Regions from separate parts of the Streptomyces chisholmiae genome, predicted to be linked through region 1. Evidence: predicted binding sites of a transcription regulator. Region 1 holds the regulator's gene; each other region holds the start of a gene.
The links. The regulator HrcA, encoded in region 1, represses chaperone genes, less so after heat shock. The targets are predictions, from matches to a motif close to TTNGCACTCNGNNNNNCNGAGTGCNAA.
Positions count from the first base shown of each region.

Region 2: the regulator HrcA is predicted to act here: its motif matches at 1,948-1,974, upstream of RM844_RS18405 (FmdB family zinc ribbon protein).
Region 3: the regulator HrcA is predicted to act here: its motif matches at 1,580-1,606, upstream of groES (co-chaperone GroES).

Region 1 covers NZ_JAVREO010000030.1:3,329-6,598, reverse strand. Annotated here, with positions in the region: gene RM844_RS30620 (MBL fold metallo-hydrolase) at 1-587, opposite strand, end outside; gene hrcA (heat-inducible transcriptional repressor HrcA) at 897-1,913, shown strand; gene dnaJ (molecular chaperone DnaJ) at 1,914-3,047, shown strand; gene RM844_RS30605 (16S rRNA (uracil(1498)-N(3))-methyltransferase) at 3,044-3,270, shown strand, end outside.
Region 2 covers NZ_JAVREO010000010.1:202,538-205,807, reverse strand. Annotated here, with positions in the region: gene RM844_RS18415 (hypothetical protein) at 1-140, opposite strand, end outside; gene RM844_RS18410 (S-methyl-5'-thioadenosine phosphorylase) at 680-1,531, opposite strand; gene RM844_RS18405 (FmdB family zinc ribbon protein) at 1,528-1,938, opposite strand; gene RM844_RS18400 (penicillin acylase family protein) at 2,119-3,270, shown strand, end outside.
Region 3 covers NZ_JAVREO010000008.1:307,491-310,760, reverse strand. Annotated here, with positions in the region: gene groL (chaperonin GroEL) at 1-995, opposite strand, end outside; gene groES (co-chaperone GroES) at 1,124-1,432, opposite strand; gene RM844_RS16070 (polysaccharide deacetylase family protein) at 1,647-2,750, opposite strand; gene RM844_RS16065 (THUMP-like domain-containing protein) at 2,815-3,270, shown strand, end outside.

The sequences.
Region 1 (3,270 bases):
TGCGGCTCCCCGGACTCCTCGACCACGTCCCCGCAGAACACCACCGGCGGCCCGGCCGGGTCGGTGACCTTCACCACCAGGTCGTGGCCCGAGTGCGCGGGGCCCAGGTTCGTCAGCGTCGCCCGCCGCCCACGCCCCAGGTCCAGGGTCAGCGCGTCGGTCACCAGCCGGTGCGGCGCCGGCAGCGCGGCGCCCGAACGCGCCGCCTCCGCCCGGTCCAAGCCCAGCGCCACCCCGTCGGCCACCGCCGCCGGGGCACCGGCCGGCCAGGGCGGCTCCGCGCCGGCCGCGGCCAGCAGCTCGGCTTCGGGGAAGGCGCCGGCTCCCAGCAGGTGGTCGAAGTGCGGGTGGGTCACGGCCAGCCAGCGCACCGGCGGCCGCGAGCCTCCCGCCAGCTGCTCCCGCAGCTCGGCGCCGGCCGCCAGCGACGGGCCCGCGTCCACCAGCAGCAGCCCGTCCCGGCCGGCCACCGCGCCGACCGTCTCGTCCCAGCCCGGCAGTCGGCGCCGCCAGACGCCCGGCGTGATCTCCCGCCAGCCCCGTCCGGGGGCGGGCCAGCCCGCCGGGCCCTCGTCGATCCCCGTCATGACCGCGACGGTAGCCGCCCGGCGCCGGCGGTGGCGGGCCCGGACGGGGCGCCGGGGGCAACCGCCGGCGCGTGAACGGGGGTTCGCGCTCCGTTATGGGGCGGTTTCCAGCCGTTCTCCTCCCCGGATTCGGTCGTTCTTCGCGACCGGATACCGGTCGGCCACCGGCCCGGATTCGTTCGCGTTCTCGCCGGCCGCTCGTTCCCCGGGCGGGGTACCCGGCCGTACACTGGAGCCGGTACTGGCACTCTGCGTGAGCGAGTGCCAGGGGCAGTCGGATCGTGAAGTGCCGGTCGGGAGGTGTGCGGCGTGCTCAGTGAGCGCAGGCTTGCGGTGCTGCGGGCCATCGTCCAGGACTATGTCGGCACGGAGGAGCCGGTCGGCTCCAAGGCGTTGACCGAGCGGCACAACCTCCAGGTCTCGCCGGCCACGGTGCGTAACGACATGGCCGCGCTGGAGGAGGAGGGGTACATCGCCCAGCCGCACACCAGCGCCGGCCGGGTGCCGACGGACAAGGGGTACCGGCTCTTCGTGGACCGGCTGGCCGGCGTCAAGCCGCTGTCCTCCCCGGAGCGCCGAGCGATCCAGAACTTCCTGGACGGCGCGGTCGATCTCGACGACGTGATCGCCCGCACGGTGCGGCTGTTGGCCCAGCTCACCCGCCAGGTCGCCGTCGTCCAGTACCCGTCGCTCAGTCGTTCGACGGTGCGCCACGTGGAGCTGTTGGCGCTCGCCCAGGCCCGGGTGATGCTGGTGCTGATCACGGACACCGGCCGGGTCGAGCAGCGCATGATCGACTGCCCGGCGCCGCTGGGGGAGACCTCCCTCGCCGATCTGCGGGCCCGGCTCAACAGCCGGATCGTGGGGCAGCGCTTCCCCGAGGTGCCCCGGCTGGTCGCCGATCTCCCGGACGCCTTCGGCCCGGAGGAGCGCGGCGCGGTCTCGACGGTGCTGGCCTCCTTGCTGGAGACTCTGGTCGAACAGACCGAGGAGCGGCTGATGATCGGCGGCACCGCCAATCTCACGCGCTTCGGCCAGGACTTCCCCCTCACCATCCGCCCGGTGCTGGAGGCGCTGGAGGAGCAGGTCGTCCTGCTGCGGCTGCTGGGGGAGGCCAAGGGCTCGGAGATGACGGTGCGGATCGGTCATGAGAACGCTCACGAGGGGCTGACCGCCACATCGGTTGTGTCGGTCGGCTACGGTTCAGGGGACGAAGCGGTCGCGAAGCTCGGAGTCGTCGGACCGACCCGGATGGACTACCCCGGAACGATGGGAGCGGTGCGCGCGGTGGCACGGTACGTCGGACAAATCCTCGCGGAGAACTAGGTGGCGACGGACTACTACGCGGTCTTGGGTGTGCAGCGAGACGCCTCGCAAGACGAGATCAAGAAGGCGTTTCGCCGGCTGGCCCGGGAACTGCACCCGGATGTCAACCCGGACCCCAAGACGCAGGAGCGGTTCAAGGAGATCAACACCGCCTACGAGGTGCTCTCCGATCCGCAGAAGAAGCAGATGTACGACCTGGGCGGGGATCCGCTCGGGGGGGCGGGCGGCGCTGGCGCCGCCGGCTTCGGCGCCGGCTTCGGGAACTTCTCCGACATCATGGACGCCTTCTTCGGCACCGCCTCGCAGCGGGGCCCGAAGTCGCGCACCAGGCGCGGTCAGGACGCCCTGATCCGGCTCACCATCGATCTCAACGAGGCGGCCTTCGGGACGACCCGCGAGATCCAGGTCGACACGGCCACGGTCTGCGACTCCTGCAACGGTGAGGGCGCCGCCCCCGGCACCTCGGCGCAGACCTGCGACATGTGCCGCGGTCGGGGCGAGGTCTCCCAGGTGACCCGCTCGTTCCTGGGCCAGGTCATGACCTCCCGTCCCTGCCCGCAGTGCCAGGGCTTCGGCACGGTCGTGCCGACCCCCTGCCCGGACTGCGCCGGCGACGGCCGGGTCCGCACCCGCCGCCCGCTGAACGTCAAGATCCCGGCCGGCGTGGACAACGGCACCCGCATCCAGCTCGCCGGCGAGGGCGAGGCCGGCCCCGGCGGCGGCCCGCCCGGCGACCTCTACGTGGAGATCCAGGAGAAGCCGCACGCGACGTTCCAGCGGCGCGGCGACGACCTGCACTGCACGGTCACCATCCCGATGACGGCGGCCGCGCTGGGCACCCAGGTCCCGTTGGAGACGCTGGACGGTCAGGAGGAGGTGGACATCCGCCCGGGCACCCAGTCCGGCCAGTCCATCCCGCTGCACGGCCGGGGCGTCACGCACCTGCGTGGGAACGGCCGGGGCGACCTGGTGGTCCATGTCGAGGTGCAGACCCCGAGCAAGCTCGACCCGGAGCAGGAGGAGCTGCTGCGCCGGCTCGCCAAGCTGCGCGGCGAGGAGCGGCCCACCGGCCAGTTCCAGCCCGGGCAGCAGGGCCTGTTCTCCCGGCTGAAGGACGCGTTCAACGGCCGATGAGCAGCGCGCCGGTCTTCCTCGTCGATTCGCTGGCGCACGCCGAGCCGGGCGCGCCGCTGACCCTGGACGGCCCCGAGGGCCGGCACGCGGTCGCGGTGCGCCGGCTGCGCGTCGGTGAGGAGCTGGTGCTCAGCGACGGCGCCGGCCGGGGCGCCCTCGGCCGGGTGGCCGAGGTCGTCGGCCGGGACCGCCTCGCGGTCACCGTCCTGGAGCGCCGCCAGGA
Region 2 (3,270 bases), on a different contig from region 1:
GCGCCCGCCGGCCCACGAGGGCCGGGCGCCGCCGGCGCGCGGGCCGCCGAGCGGCCAGGCGCGGCGGGCCGGCCGGCCCGCCGGAGCGACCGCCCGGCCGGGGAGATCCGAGGTGTTTCCGAGGATGTGAAGTGGCTCATGGCGCCACCCTGCCCGCCCCACGCGAACCGCGCTGAGCCCTGTGGACAACCCCGGGCCTGTGGAAAACCCGATCACCCGAACGAGGGACACCAGGGCGGCCGCCGGGGTGGCGTCACCCGCCTCCCGCGCACCGACCCGACCGCCGAACGGCCGTCACCGGCAAGGCGGTTGGGCGAACAGCCCGTGCGACGAGGCGGACCCCGACGGACATCAAGACAGCGCCACCAGCAACTGAAGCCGGCGTGGAAACAACGGGACGTGAGACGCGGAGCCGGCGCCGGAAACGGCGCCGACGCGCACAAAAAAGCCGCCGTGAGAAACAGCGCCGACGCACACGTGGCGGGCGTGGGAAGCAGCGCGGACATACCGCGGCACGCGTCAAGCGCCCCACGCGTGAAACGCCCCACGCGTGAAGCGCCCCACGCGTGGAGGAGACCAGGCGCGCAGGCAGGCGCGCGTAGGCGGACCGGGCGTCAGCGCGGCGGACGTCGGGTGAAGGAGGGCGACAGCACCACCGGCGCCCCCCACACCCCCTCGCCTACGGCAGACTGATCCCCGGATCCTGACCGTCGAGGGCCGTGCCGCAGGGGCAGTCGCGCCGTTCCGGCAGCCCGCCCACCACGTCGAAGAGCACGTCCCGCAGCCGGCCGACGTTGCGCCCGAACACCTCAAGCACCTCGGCGTGCGAGACCCCCTCGCCGGCCTCGGCCCCCGCGTCCAGGTCGGTGACCAGCGCCAGCGAGGTGTAGCAGAGCTCCAGCTCGCGAGCGAGGGCGGCCTCGGGGTGTCCGGTCATGCCGACCACCGACCAGCCGAGCGCCGCGTGCCAGCGGGACTCGGCGCGGGTGGAGAAACGGGGCCCCTCGATGACGCACATGGTGCCGCCGTCGACGGCGTCCCAGTCCCGGCCGCGCGCGGCGTCGATCGCCACCCGGCGGCCGGCCGGGCAGTACGGGTCGGCCAGCGAGACGTGCACCACCCGGGAGCGTTGCCCGTCCGGCCGGGTCTCGCCGTCGTAGAAGGTGCCGATCCGGCTCCTGGTGCGGTCGACCAGCTGGTCGGGCACCAGCAGGGTGCCGGGGCCGTACTCGGGGCGCAGCCCGCCGACCGCGCACGGGCCGAGCACCTGCCTGACCCCCACCGAGCGCAGCGCCCAGAGGTTGGCCCGGTAGTTGATCCGGGCGGGCGGCAGCTCGTGCCCACGGCCGTGCCGGGGCAGGAAGGCGACCCGTCGCCCGGCGACCTCGCCGAGGAAGAGCGAGTCGCTCGGCGCGCCGTACGGGGTCTCGACGGTGACCTCGACCACATCGTCGAGGAACGAGTAGAAGCCGGAGCCACCGATCACGCCGATCTCGGCGCGGTGCTCCGCGCCGACCGCGGCCGGACTCATGCGGCGGAGGCCGCCTTACCCGCGCTCTTCCCGGACGGGCTGGTGAGGCCGGCGCCGCCCGAGGAGGCCGCCGGCGTCGAGGAGCCGGAGCCACCGGAGCCGGACGAGCCCGACGAGCCAGCGGAGCCGGACGAACCCAAGTCGCTCGACGAGGAGGCGTCGGACGAGCCGGCGGAGCCGGGCTTCCCCGCGCTCTTGCCACCGCTGGCGGCACTGCTGCTCGACGAGGCGTTGCGGCTGTCATTGCGGTAGAAGCCAGAGCCCTTGAAGACGATGCCCACCGCCGAGTAGACCTTCTTCAGCCGCCCCTGGCAGCTGGGGCACTCGGTCAGCGCGTCGTCGGTGAACTTCTGGACCACCTCGAGGCCCTCGTCGCACGCGGTGCACTGGTACTGATAGGTCGGCACGTCTTCCTCCTGGCACTCTGCACTGTGGAGTGCTAACGACGCCCCATCGTGCAACATTCCGGGGTCGGAAGTCCACCGCAGTCGCCTGTGACCCGCCCGTCACGCTCCCCGTAGGCTCACCCCAGTGGCCGTATGTCTATGGTTGCTTCCACCCGCTCAGCTGCCCTGTGAAGGACAGAGATGCCCGCCAAGAAGCCAAGGCGACGCGGTCGTCTGATCGTGATCGCGCTCGTCGTGCTGCTCGTGGCCGGTGTCGGCTACGGCGCCTACTGGAGCGTCTCCACCGTACGCGCCTCCTACCCCCAGGTATCGGGAGAGCTCGCGATCGACGGGCTGACCGCCCCCGTGGCGGTGGAGCGGGACGCCAACGGCATCCCGCAGCTCTACGGTGAGACCGCCGAGGACCTGTTCCGTGCCCAGGGGTACGTGCACGCCCAGGACCGGTTCTGGGAAATGGACGTGCGGCGCCATATGACCGCTGGCCGGCTTTCGGAAATGTTCGGTGAGAGCCAGGTCGAGACCGATGCCTTTCTCCGGACGCTCGGCTGGCACCGGATCGCGCAGGAGGAGTACGACAACGAACTCTCGGAGGAGACCAAGGAGTACCTGGTCGCCTACGCGGACGGCGTGAACGCCTATCTGGACGAGCACAGTGGCGAGGAGATCTCGGTCGAGTACGCCGCGCTGGACTTCGTCAGCGACTATCAGCCCGACGCCTGGGAGCCGGTGGACTCGGTGGCCTGGCTCAAGGCGATGGCCTGGGACCTGCGCGGCAACATGGAGGACGAGATCGATCGGGCTTTCCTGACCGAGCGGTTCACTCCAGAAGAGATCGAAGAGCTTTACCCGGACTACCCCTATGACCGGAACCGCCCGATCGTGACCGAGAACGGCGCGGACATCGATCCCGCCGACGACGGTCTGGGGGACGGCACGGGCACCGGAGACGGGCTGGGAGACGGCACCGGCACCGGAGACGGGCTGGGGGACGGCACGGGCACCGGCGACGGCCTGGGGGACGGCACCGGCGCCCCGCCCGCCGGCGTTGACCAGGCGGCGGACGGCTTCACCACCCAGCTGGGCTCGCTCTCCGACACCCTGGACGAGATCCCGGCGCTGCTGGGCACCAACGGCGCCGGCATCGGCTCCAACTCCTGGGTGGTGCACGGCGACTACACCACGACCGGGATGCCGCTGCTGGCCAACGACCCGCACCTGGCGCCCTCGCTGCCCGGTGTCTGGTACCAGATGGGGCTGCACTGTTCCGAGGTGAGCGAGGAGTGCCCGTTCGACGTCTCCGGCTTCACCTTCTCCGGCATGCCGGGGGTGATC
Region 3 (3,270 bases), on a different contig from region 1:
ATGGTGGTGTCGTCCTTGGTGATGGTGACCCGGCGGGCGGTGCCGAGCACCTCAAGGCCGACCTGGTCGAGCTTGAGGCCGACCTCCTCGGAGATCACGGTGCCACCGGTGAGGGTGGCCATGTCGCCGAGCATCGCCTTGCGGCGGTCGCCGAAGCCGGGGGCCTTGACCGCGACGGAGTTGAAGGTGCCGCGGATCTTGTTGACGACGAGGGTGGAGAGCGCCTCGCCCTCGACGTCCTCGGCGATGATCAGCAGCGGCTTCGAGCTGCCGGCCTGCATGATCTTCTCCAGCAGCGGCAGCAGGTCCTGGATGGAGCCGATCTTGCCCTGGTGGATCAGGATGTAGGGGTCGTCGAGGACGGCCTCCATGCGCTCCTGGTCGGTGACCATGTAGTGCGAGAGGTAGCCCTTGTCGAAGGCCATGCCCTCGGTGAAGTCCAGGTCGAGACCGAAGGTCTGCGACTCCTCGACGGTGATCACACCGTCCTTGCCGACCTTGTCCATGGCCTCGGCGATCAGCTCGCCGACCCGGCTGTCCTGGGCGGACAGCGCGGCGACGGCGGCGATGTCCTCCTTGGAGTCGATCGGGCGGGCGCTGGCCAGCAGGTCGTCGGAGATGGCGGCGACGGCGGCGTCGATGCCGCGCTTCAACCCCGAGGGGGAAGCGCCGGCGGCCACGTTCCGCAGACCCTCGCGCACCAGGGCCTGGGCGAGCACGGTGGCGGTGGTGGTGCCGTCACCAGCGATGTCGTTGGTCTTGGTGGCCACCTCCTTCACCAGCTGGGCGCCGAGGTTCTCGTACGGGTCCTCGGCCTCGACCTCACGGGCGATGGTGACGCCGTCGTTGGTGATGGTGGGGGCGCCGAACTTCTTGTCGATCACGACGTTGCGGCCCTTGGGGCCGATGGTCACCTTGACCGCGTCCGCCAGCTGGTTGACGCCGCGCTCAAGGGCCCGACGGGCGTCCTCGTCGAATTTCAGGATCTTCGCCATGGGTCTTCGGTGTCCCTTAGTTCCTTCTTGGAGTCAGGCCGCAATCAGGCCGCTGGAATCAGACCGCGCCCCGGCCCCGGCACGTGGCAGAGCGGGTTCCGGGGCGCGGCGCGACAAGCGTCGGTGCGTTACTTCTCGACGATGGCGAGCACGTCGCGCGCCGAGAGGACGAGGTACTCCTCGTTGTTGTACTTGACCTCGGTGCCGCCGTACTTGCTGTACAGCACGATGTCGCCGACCTTGACGTCGAGCGGCAGACGGTTACCGTCCTCGAAGCGGCCCGGGCCCACGGCCAGGACGGTGCCCTCCTGGGGCTTCTCCTTGGCGGTGTCCGGAATGACCAGGCCCGAAGCCGTGGTCTGCTCGGCGTCGAGCGGCTGGACCACGATGCGGTCCTCAAGCGGCTTGATGGCAACCTTGGAGCTGGCGGTCGTCACGATCCGACCTCCCCCTTCGGAGATCTCACGGGGTTATCTATGGCTGGATGGCGACCTGGAGGACCCGTCGTCGCGGGTGCCGAGTCCGCCTGTCGCGCGTTCTGGCACTCTTTGAGTGAGAGTGCCAGCCATGAGACTAGGCCGCCGTTAGCACTCAGTCAACTAGAGTGCCAGCGAGCCGGTCGCCGCGCCCCGTCGGAGCCGGTCCCGGGGCTCAGAGATAGTCCTCCAACCGGGCGACGGCGAAGCCCTGTTCGGTGGCCGTGTCGAGCAGCAGCCGCACCATGTCGGTCATCGCCGCGTCCCACTCGCGCTCGCCGCGGAAGTGCGTGAGCACGATGTCCCCCGGGCGGAACCGCTGGTCCGCGCGCCCGTAGTCGATCCGGTCGGGGAACGCCTCCGCCGCCCACAGCGGCACCACCTCGATGCCGCACTCGGCGGCGGCCCGCAGGGTGTCCTCGTCATAGGCCCCGTAGGGCGGCCGGAAGAGCACCGGGCGGTGCCCCAGCTCCCGCTCCATGATGTCCTGTTGGCCGCAGATCTCGGCCCGCTGCTCGGCCCGGCTCAGGGTGTTCATCTGGCGGTGGGTGATCGAGTGGTTGTGCATCCCGTAGCCGGCCCGCTGGGCCTCCCGGAAGTAGCCGTAGTCCTCCCTGGCCACCTCGTCGGAGAGGAAGCCGGAGATCGGGACGTCGAGGTCGCGGAGCATCTCCAGCAACGCCGGGTCCTTGTCCGCGCCGTCGTCGACGGTGAGGAAGATGACCTTGTGGTCGGTGGGCACCTGCACGATCACCGGCGGCAGCCCCTCCCCCGTCACATGGCCGGGCTCGGTGGTCAGTTCGGCCTTCTCGGTGGGCGGCGTGGGGGCGCGCAGCGGCACGTCGCGCAGCTTCCAGGTCTTGGCGGCCGCCCCCCGGCGCACCTCGGCGCGTTCCAGCCGTTCGGCGTACGCCAGGAGCGTGTGCGCCACGCTGGACGCCTGGACGCGCTGCGGTGCGCCGAGGAACTGGCCACCGAGGGCGGCCGGCCGCTCGATCTCGGCGGTGAGGGTGCGCCACCTGGGCTCGTCGGGCGGCGGTTCCGGGCGCAGCGGCGGCGGGAGGCCGACGCCCGAGCAGACCACGGCGAGCAGGGTGGCGCCGCTGAGCGCGCCATAGCGTCTGAGCAGCCCGCGCACCCCGGCGGCGGGGGCGGCCCGGCCCGCCGGACGGCCGGCGGCGTGCGCCGGGCGGGGCCTGGCGTGCCGGGGGGTGTGGGCGGCGTCGGGGCGCCGCCGGACCCGCGCCTCGAATTGTCGTACTTGTCTGATTAGCTTCATGGCTCGGGATGCTGCCACCGGGAAGCCGCCCTCCCCCGCAGCCCCCACCGCCAAGACGGGCAGAATGACCCGGGTGGCCGCACCAGAAGACTCCCCGCCCGACCCGACCGAAGCCTTCGCCGCCCTGCTCACCGAGCCGGGCCAGCGCCTGCTCGACCTGGTCAGGGACGTCGCCCCGGCCGAGGAGCTGGCCGTCGCCACCCGGCTGCGCCGGGACCACCCGGCCGGCCTGGTCGCCGCCGCGCTCGGGCAGGCCAGGCTGCGGCAGCGGGCCGTCGCCAAGTTCGGCGCCGAGGCGGGCGCGATGTACTTCACCCCGGACGGCCTCGAACAGGCCACCAGGACCTCCGTCGCCGCCTGGCGGGCCGGCCGGCTGGCCGCCGCCGGCGCCCGCCGGGTCGCCGACCTGTGCTGCGGCGTCGGCGGCGACGCGATCGCCCTGGCCAGGGCGGGGCTCGACGTGCTCGCCGTCGACCGCTCCCCGCTGACCTGCGCGGTCGCCCGGGCCAACGCGTCGGCC